3 regions of the Planococcus sp. ANT_H30 genome follow, and region 3 is predicted to be linked to each of the others. Evidence: riboswitches for the same ligand, from Rfam matches in the RefSeq annotation. Region 3 holds a riboswitch; each other region holds the start of a gene.

Region 1 (3,278 bases), on a different contig from region 3:
TGAGCGAAGACCAGCAATTGGAACTACTTGCTTCTGATGGCATGCTGATCAAGCGTCCCTTGGCTTGGGATGGTGAAAAAGTGACACTTGGCTTTAAAGAAGCAGATTATCAAAATAGCTGGTTGTAAGCGAGTAGCACCATCTTGTATTTCGCGGCTGTTTATGTCAAACTGAATGTGAATGAACTACATAATTTGGAGGGGTCAAGATGAGCACACCAGCAGAACTTCGTTATTCAAAAGAACATGAATGGGTTAAAACCGAAGATGGCAATGCACGTATCGGTATCACTCATTTCGCACAAGCGGAACTAGGGGATATCGTTTTTGTTGAACTTCCACAAGTTGGAGACGAGCTAAAAAAAGATCAGCCTTTCGGCAGTGTTGAATCCGTTAAAACGGTTTCAGAATTGTATGCGCCAATTAGCGGAAAAGTAATCGAGGTTAACTCTGAACTTGAAGATAGCCCAGAATTTGTGAACGAGTCTCCTTACGAGCAGGCTTGGATGGTTGTAATCGAAGCCCCTTCTGAAGAAGAAGTTAATGCATTGATGACAGCAGACGAATACAAAGAAATGACCAACGAGTAATTACTGAAAAGCGCCTATCTTGGCGCTTTTTTTTATGACCGATAAGTGTTGTCAGCAGTTCGCATAAGTCATGGAAATGGACGTCAGCCTGTTCTATTGGTATTTTAAAACTAGATAAGTTGGTAAAAGAAACCGACTTTTCTATACTGCTTTGTGCTCAGCAAAGGAACGGGTTGCATGATCCACATCCTGTGAGCTCGAAAGCACTGCTGTTTTACGGAATATCAACAAGTGGAAATCATTAGTTCGACTTATATAAAGAGCTTTATCGCAATAAAACGAAAGTTTTCTTTTACCGCTAAGTCTTAGAACTTTTCTTATTTTATATTTGATGGGGTGAGTGTTATGGGAAAGGTGATTGTTGTCGAAGGGCTCAGTGATAAGTCAAGGATTGCACCACTCATTGCAGAACCCGTGACGATTCTTTGTACAAATGGTACAGTAAGTGCATCGAGACTGGAAGAGTTACTATTACCGTACGAAGGCCAGGATATGATCATACTAGTAGATGCAGACTCTTCAGGAGAAAAACTGAGGAAACTCGTCAAGCGTGAATTTCCTGAAGCTCGTCATTTTTACATTAACCGAAATTATAAAGAAGTTGCAGCAACACCGCTCCGGATCTTGATGGATGTGCTCATCACAGCGAATATCCAGGTAAATAAGCTATTAACAGAGGGATGAAGAAAATGAATGAATGGACGCACAAAGAATGGATCAAAGAAAAGAATACGAATAAATCAACGGCTTATTATTTGTACGCGCCAATGTGTGGAACTTGCCAGGTTGCGTCTAAGATGCTATCAGTTGTCACCGAATTGTTACCGGATCTTCCAATGGGCAAAGCAAATTTAAATTACGTTCAAGAAATAGCGGATCTCTACGAAGTGGAGAGTGTACCGTGCTTACTTATAACAGAAGGTGGCAAACTAAAAGAGAAAATCTATGCTTTTCAATCAGTGCCATACTTGTATAGTAAGTTAAAACCTGTTGACGAATACAGCCGGTCATGGTAAATTAGTCTTCTGATAAAAAACCAATTGCTTGTCTGAAATCTAGACAACAAGCGAAGAGTCAAATAGAATACAGTCCTTAAGTTTTTCAAAAATTTCATATCAAAACTCTTATTACGAGTGGTGGAGGGAAGTGCCCTATGAAGCCCGGCAACCGTCATGAAAATGAAATGGTGCCAAATCACACAAAGCGAAAGCTTTGGACGATGAGAGATTGGTTTCCGTATACTATACGTTTGCCCTTCTGCTCAGTTATGCGCGGAAGGGTTTTTTATTTTTAAGATTTAGGAGTGTTGGAAGAATGATTGAGTTAAAGCAAGTGACAAAAAAATTCGATACAGGCAAGGCGATTTTAACAGCTGTGGATCAAGTGGACTTATCCATTTCTGATGGAGAGATATTCGGTATTATTGGTTATAGTGGAGCAGGTAAAAGTACCTTAATCCGATTGTTGAATGGGTTAGAAAAACCAACGTCAGGAACTGTAGAGATTAATGGACAAATTATCACAGCGATTAAAGGCGGAGAATTACGCAAGGCACGTCAGAAAGTCAGTATGATTTTCCAACATTTTAATCTACTATGGTCTCGTACAGTGAGAGAAAATATTGAATTTCCGCTAGAAATTGCCGGAGTGGCAAAAGCACAACGCGGAAATCGTGTACAGGAGTTAATTGAATTAGTCGGATTAACGGGTCGTGAAAACGCCTATCCTTCTGAGCTATCAGGAGGACAAAAACAACGCGTCGGTATTGCCCGGGCATTAGCAAATGACCCAGAAGTCTTGTTGTGTGACGAAGCGACATCAGCACTCGATCCAGAAACAACAGATGCCATTCTTGACTTGTTAGTAGACATCAATAAGCGATTGGGATTGACAATTGTACTGATTACTCATGAAATGCACGTCATCCGGAAAATTTGCCACCGTGTGGCTGTAATGGAAGGCGGACGAGTTGTAGAACTTGGCGACGTTTTACATGTGTTCCAATCACCGAAAGAGGCAATCACGAAACGCTTTGTTGCGCAAGTAGCCGACAGTGGAGATTCACAGGAAACCATCAAAAACCTGCGGGAATTATACCCAACTGGCGAATTGGTGAAATTGGTTTTTGTTGGCGATCAAACCGAACAACCCATTTTAACTAAATTGATTCGCAGTCATGCCGTGGAAGTGAATATTGTTCAAGGCAATATCTCACATACGCAGCGTGGCGCATACGGCACCTTGATCTTACAGCTTAAAGGATCTCAAGCAGAAATTGAAGAAGCACTGGTATTTCTTCGCTCAGAAGATATTCAAGCGGAGGTGATGGACAATGATTGAATCGTTATTTCCAAATGTAAAGTGGGACAGCATGTGGGAAGCTACTCTTGAAACACTTTACATGACCGCATTATCAACTGTATTTACATTTGTTATTGGTTTAGCACTTGGTATTATCTTGTTCTTAACAGCACCGAAACAATTGTGGGCAAACAAACTCGTTAATTGGCTGACTGGCGCATTCGTCAATATTTTCCGTTCAATTCCTTTTATCATCTTGATCATTTTATTGATTCCTGTCACTTTGTTCTTGATGGGATCGATTCGCGGACCGAATGCGGCTTTACCGGCATTAATCATCGGTTCAGCTCCATTCTATGCACGAATGGTGCTAATTGCGCTAAAAGAA
Region 2 (3,278 bases), on a different contig from region 3:
TGGAAAGTCAGCTCGGTAAGAAATTCCTGTTTTCGGATTTTTCGATAAAGGACCCGTCGATCCGTGACAGCCTCCGAGTACGTTAAAGGTAATCACTTGAAAAACAGTTGTATCCACGGGTTTTCCTGGTCCGATTAATCCTGCCCACCACCCTGGATTTTTTTCAGTACCGAATGCGTATTGGTTACCTGTCAATGCATGGCAAATCAGGATCGCAGGAGCTGTTTCATCTCCGAGACGTTCGTATGCAAGTTCCACATCATCTATCGTCTTAGTAGAGTCCAGGATTAATGAGCCAATGGATACTGTTTTCATGACGATCCCTCCTTATACCTTTTCCAAAACTGCTGCCTGTATGGCCTGTTCCAAATCAGCGATTAAATCTTCTGCATTCTCCAATCCAACAGACAAACGAATCAACTCTTCCGTTACGCCAGATGCAGTTAACTCTTCATCGTTCAATTGCTGATGTGTCGTGGAAGCCGGGTGAATAATTAGCGACTTGGCGTCTCCTACATTGGCTACATGAGACCAGAGATTTATGTGATCAATTACGTTACGTCCTGCTTCTCTTCCACCTTTGATACCAAAATTGACAATCGATCCATAACCTTCATTTTTCAAGTATTTCTTCGCCAATTGATGAGAAGGATGTTCTTCAAATCCAAGGAAGTTTACCCACTCGATTTGTGGATGCTGTTTTAAGTAATCTGCAATAATTTGAGCGTTGCTATTGTGTTTTGGAATCCGTAAATGTAAAGTTTCTAATCCTTGCAGTAAAGCATGAGCACTATCCGGGCTTAGTGAAGGGCCAAAATCACGTAATAATTGAACGCGAAGTTTTGTCGCAAAAGCTGCACCTGGTACATCAATGCCGTACCGCAGTCCATGATAGGTTTCGTCAGGCTGTGTATAATTTGGGAAACGTGGATTGTCCCAATTGAATTTCCCAGCATCCACCGCAACGCCACCAATTGTCGTTCCGTGTCCGCCAATCCACTTTGTCGCAGAATGAATGACGACGTCTGCACCAAACTCAATCGGGTTGCTGCCGTAAGGAGAGGCAAATGTATTATCAATCAATAACGGCAATCCGTTAGCATGGGCAATTTCTGCTACTTTTTCGACATCAAAAACATTCAAGCTTGGATTGCCAATAATTTCACCAAATATCGCTTTTGTTTTATCTGTAATTGCTGCTTTAAAATTTTCTGGATCGGTCGCATCGACGAATTTTGTTGTGATGCCATAGCGTGGTAGCGTGTTAGCAAACAAATTGTAGGTGCCACCGTAAAGACTGCTATCTGCTACGATTTCATCACCCGCTTCTGCAATGTTCAAAATGGAAAAAGCAATAGCGGCCATTCCTGAAGAAAGAGCAACTGCTGCAGTGCCACCTTCTAGTAACGCTACTCGTTGTTCAAAGACATCGACCGTCGGATTCATAATGCGTGAGTAAATATTGCCTGTATCTTTCAGTCCAAAGAGGTCTTGTGCATGCTGTGTATTTTTAAAAACATACGAAGTGGTTTTATAAACAGGAACACCTCTAGAGCCTGTCGTTGGATCTGGTTGTTGTCCTCCGTGTAATAATAATGTTTCTGGTTTAAAGTTTGTCATTTTCTATTCCCCCTGTTTTTTTAGTAGTAACACATGCTAAAGGGGACGAAAAAAGCCCCCTTCGCTAAGAAGAGGGCCGTAAATTACGGAGTTTCCTCCTCTTATCTCTCAGAACCTGTAAATCGATTCTGTAGGAATTAGCACCTTTACAAACAAAATGTCTGTCGGTTGCCGGGCATCACAGGGCCTATCCCTCCGCCACTCTTGATAAGAGTATTTGATTTGATTTTTGATCTTGTTGTGAAGTATAAAAACTTTATTGGCGTTTGTCAAGCTTATTAGTCAAAAAAATTTGAAACCTTGTCTTCTTTCAAACGTTATCTTTTAGTGTAGAGGAGGAATTAATGATGGTCATTTGGATTTTGCTCTTATTGATTACAGGTTATTTTATCGGTTGTTGTCATGGTTCACTTGTTGCACAAGCCGTATCAGGCGTGAACATCAAAAATTCGGGCGTAAAAAATTCCGGTGCTTCTAATGCAGCCATCGTGCTGGGTTGGAAATATGGTTTGCTCGTTGCCTTTATTGACGTTTTCAAAGGCTTTGCTGTTGTTGCAGGGTTACGTTTGTTAGTGGACTTAAGTAGCTTTTCAACTGCAACAATCTGGACACTATTGTTCGTTGCAGGAGCTGCCGTAATAGTTGGTCATAATTTTCCGTTCTATATGAACTTTGACGGCGGAAAAGGTACAGCATCTGTAATAGGTGTAATGATAGCGCTTGACTGGAAGCTCGGGTTGCTCGGATTATTGTTATTGATCATTGTTTCACTGGTAACAAATTATCTTGTCATTGGCGTATTCGTTTTGTACGCCGTGTATTTTGTAATTGCCTTTATCCCTGCAGTCGGTCTATGGCCGTTACTAATAGCGCTAGTCCTGTTCACGATGGCTGTATGGAAACATCGAGAAAATATTATACGAATAAAGAATGGCAATGAACCTACAGTATCATCAGTTTTTCGAAAGAAACCTACCCCGTCCATTTAGAAAGGAATACAATGAATTTTGAAGATTAAAAAATAAATTTCAATATTCATCTTGACTTTTTTGTTATTCCGCCATAAAGTAGGAATCACGAATCGAATAGCATACATCACTTTCTTATCCAGAGAAACCGAGGGACAGGCCCTATGACGTTTCGGCAGCAGATTTGTTTAACCGCAAAAACTGTGCCAACTCCTGCAAATGCATCCATGCATTTGGAAGATGAGAATTAGATGGTTTCAACAGGAGCCCTCTTTTTTCTTATGGTTAAGAAAAAAGGGGGCTCTTTTTGTCTAGTTTCTCGACGGATTGTGAGCATTAACGATTTGAATAACAATACAGCATGAGGAGGTCTACTTACTATGATTCAATTCGAAGGCGTCGCCAAAACCTACCAATCAGGTAAACAGGAAATCTATGCATTGAACGGCATCGATTTAACTGTCCAAACTGGCGAAATCTACGGAGTTATTGGCTTTAGTGGAGCCGGTAAAAGCTCGCTAATCCGCACTGTAAACTTGCTCGAACGTCCTTCTAAAGGACGTGTATTAATTCACGGAAAGGATATTTCGACGCTATCTAGCAAAGAAATTCGTACTATCAGAAAAGATATCGGTATGATTTTCCAACATTTTAATTTACTCCATTCAAAAACGGTTTATCATAACGTCG
Region 3 (3,278 bases):
GAGAAAATTGATTTTTTCATTTCGCCAGCGTACTCAGTGCCGCCGATCAAAATAATGCCTTGCTCCATCGATACAATGATAAATGTTTCAGAAGCTGTACCATCAACTGCAGGGTCTGCTTGAAAAGTCGGAGCGTACACAACTGTGAATTCAGCTTCGTGTGTTTGCAATTCTTCAGCTGTAGGCCGGATGAACAATTGGTGAGCAAATAGATTATGCCATGCGTATTCATTGATTGTTTGGATGGGCACACGTGATTCATGGTCGGCTCCGGCAAATCCTTTGAATACATAAAGCGCATCTTTGTCTTTAAGGTGCTTAATCACTTTAGCGTAAAGCTTTTCAAATACTTCGCTTGAAATCGGACGGTTCACATTGCCCCAGTCGACTTTGTTTTTAGAACTTTCTTCTTCCACCATGTATTTGTCTTTCGGTGAGCGGCCAGTATATTTTCCTGTTTCCGCTGTTACAGCGCCTTCCCGAGTTAATACTGCTTCTTTGCGGGATGTTGCCGCTTCCACTAATTGTGGCACTGATAATTGAACATGCACATTTTGGCCAGTCAAAAGATCTTTTAAATCGTTTGCAAAGTTCACTGAAGTCATATATATGTACCTTCCTTTTCTGTTATTCCCATAATGGGGAGGATGTATATTCGTTCATTAGTATAACACATTAGCTTTATTAGTCTACACTAATCCACTGGGGAAATTAAAAAATATTAGAGGATAGCTCCGACAATACGTAGAATTATTTCTATAATTTCTAAATAGTACTGATGCCTTTTAAAGCGGTTTTCTACAGTGTACAATGGCTTTGTGTGAACAGAGATATTACTGAATAGTTTGGTTTTTTACTTGCGGGAATCTAAAGTTTAGTAGAATAGCATAATCAAAAAATCATTGTTTTTATTTGAAGAATGTAATTTTATTTTCGAAAATTGTTGACATCGCTTTGCTAATTCCGTATGATGAAAAATTGAACGGATACTCTTATTCCGAGCTGGTGGAGGGGGCAGGCCCTATGAAACCCGGCAACCTGCTGCTTTTGCAGTGATGGTGCCCAACCTGACACAAGGTGCACAGACCTTGGATGATAAGAGTGAAAGGTGCTAATGATGATTCTTCCTTTCCTCATGACGAATGAGTGAAGGGATTTTTTTGTGAAATGCCCTTAATCCTCGTGTGAAAGGCCACAAACGGCTTGAAGTTCAATCCAGATTGTCTGGAACGGACTTGACATGGGAAACGAGTACCGTATCAATTTCGAGAGCAATCTCGCAGGATATAAGGAGGAACATTTTTTGAAAAACCGTCGATTATTTACATCAGAATCAGTAACAGAAGGACATCCAGATAAAATTTGTGATCAAATCTCAGATGCTATTTTGGATGCCATTTTAACCGAGGATCCAAATGCACGCGTTGCGTGTGAAACGACCGTTACGACAGGACTCGTTCTAGTAGCCGGAGAAATTACCACTTCTACGTATGTGGATATTCCGAAAGTCGTTCGACAAACGGTAAGAGAAATTGGCTATACGCGAGCTAAATATGGTTTCGACTCAGAAACAAGTGCAGTTCTTACCGCAATCGATGAGCAATCACCGGACATCGCTGCTGGAGTAAACGTAGCGCTTGAATCACGCGAAGGCCAAATGACAGATAAAGAGTTAGACGATATCGGTGCAGGTGACCAAGGGTTAATGTTTGGATATGCGAACAACGAAACAGAAGAGTTAATGCCCTTGCCAATTTCATTGGCACATAAATTGGCACATCGTTTGGCTGAAGTACGCAAAGAAGAAATTCTTCCATACTTGCGTCCAGATGGCAAAACGCAAGTGACCGTTGAATATGACGAAAACAACAAACCGCTTCGTGTGGATACCATTGTTATCTCAACTCAACATCATCCAGAAGTAACGTTAGAACAAATTCAACGTAATATTAAGGAATACGTCATTAACGAAGTTGTTCCAGCAAAGTGGATCGATGAAGAAACAAAATATTTTATCAACCCAACTGGCCGTTTTGTTATCGGTGGACCTCAAGGAGATGCAGGTTTAACTGGACGTAAAATCATCGTAGATACATACGGTGGTTATGCTCGTCACGGTGGCGGCGCATTCTCAGGGAAAGACGCAACAAAAGTTGACCGTTCAGCGGCTTACGCGGCACGTTATGTTGCAAAAAACATTGTCGCAGCTGGCCTTGCAGATAAGTGCGAAGTGCAACTAGCTTATGCAATTGGTGTAGCACATCCTGTATCGATCGCATTTGATACGTTTGGAACTGGCATCGTTGATGAAGACACATTAGATGATTTGGTACGTGCAAACTTTGACTTGCGTCCTGCTGGCATCATTAAAATGTTGGATCTACGTCGCCCGATCTACAAGCAAACGGCAGCTTACGGACATTTTGGCCGTACGGATGTTGATTTGCCGTGGGAACGTACAGACAAAGCAGCGATCTTAAAAGAACAAGCTGGCGTATAAGTTAACAAAACGAAAAGGACGACTAGGCAGTGATGCCCGGTCGTCCTTTTTTATTGTTACTTTTTTTGGAGTGATTTATAATAAGCTGCTTTTTCTGCATACTCTCGAACAATACGTTCCATATCTTCTTTATCGTCTTCACGAAGTTCGCGGACGACTTTCGCGGGGCGTCCGAGTGCTAGCATGCCAGGAGGGATAACTTTTCCAGGCGGTACGAGACTACCCGCACCAATAAATGCGCCTTCTCCGATTTCAGCGCCGTCAAGAATAATCGAACCCATGCCGACGAGAGCACCTTTACGAACAATGCAACTGTGAAGTGTAACTTGATGGCCAATGGTCACGTCATCTTCAAGAAGCAAGGTTTTACCCGGGCTTTGATGAAGCATGCAGAGGTCTTGAATGTTGACTTTATCGCCAATAATCGTCGGAGAGACATCCCCGCGAATCACCGTATTAAACCACACAGAAGAGTCTGTGCCAATTGTCACATCACCAGAAATTGTGACGTAGTCTGCAATGAAAACAGATGGATCGATTTTAGGGAATTTGTCTTTAAATGGATAAATCATAGCAAAGCTCCTTTAAACAAGATAAGATATTCTTAATCGTAACAAATCAAATCAAAACGTCAAATTAACAGACAACATCAAGAATTGATTAGCAGGGAAAGGAAGTTGGATTATGTGGAAATGGCAGGCTGAAGGATCAGCAAAGGCAGTAGTTGTGTTCATACATAGTGCGTATGAACAACACCTGCGCTATGCATGGCAAATTG

What was found. Region 3 has a riboswitch for S-adenosylmethionine ahead of metK (methionine adenosyltransferase). Riboswitches for the same ligand answer to the same signal wherever they lie in the genome.
Region 1: another riboswitch for S-adenosylmethionine. It lies ahead of FQ085_RS11965 (methionine ABC transporter ATP-binding protein); the one in region 3 lies ahead of metK (methionine adenosyltransferase).
Region 2: another riboswitch for S-adenosylmethionine. It lies ahead of FQ085_RS04300 (O-acetylhomoserine aminocarboxypropyltransferase/cysteine synthase family protein); the one in region 3 lies ahead of metK (methionine adenosyltransferase).

What each region holds. Positions count from the first base shown of each region.
Region 1 is NZ_VOBJ01000005.1:95,633-98,910, reverse strand. It holds gene FQ085_RS11985 (arsenate reductase family protein) at 1-128, shown strand, start outside; gene gcvH (glycine cleavage system protein GcvH) at 209-589, shown strand; gene FQ085_RS11975 (ribonuclease M5) at 935-1,273, shown strand; gene FQ085_RS11970 (thioredoxin family protein) at 1,279-1,605, shown strand; SAM riboswitch class I at 1,711-1,815, shown strand; gene FQ085_RS11965 (methionine ABC transporter ATP-binding protein) at 1,904-2,929, shown strand; gene FQ085_RS11960 (methionine ABC transporter permease) at 2,922-3,278, shown strand, end outside.
Region 2 is NZ_VOBJ01000001.1:918,936-922,213, forward strand. It holds gene metX (homoserine O-acetyltransferase MetX) at 1-315, opposite strand, end outside; gene FQ085_RS04300 (O-acetylhomoserine aminocarboxypropyltransferase/cysteine synthase family protein) at 328-1,620, opposite strand; SAM riboswitch class I at 1,719-1,834, opposite strand; gene FQ085_RS04305 (glycerol-3-phosphate acyltransferase) at 1,968-2,609, shown strand; SAM riboswitch class I at 2,721-2,835, shown strand; gene FQ085_RS04310 (methionine ABC transporter ATP-binding protein) at 2,969-3,278, shown strand, end outside.
Region 3 is NZ_VOBJ01000002.1:464,381-467,658, reverse strand. It holds gene pckA (phosphoenolpyruvate carboxykinase (ATP)) at 1-605, opposite strand, end outside; SAM riboswitch class I at 990-1,102, shown strand; gene metK (methionine adenosyltransferase) at 1,304-2,500, shown strand; gene FQ085_RS08200 (gamma carbonic anhydrase) at 2,557-3,072, opposite strand; gene FQ085_RS08195 (alpha/beta hydrolase) at 3,185-3,278, shown strand, end outside.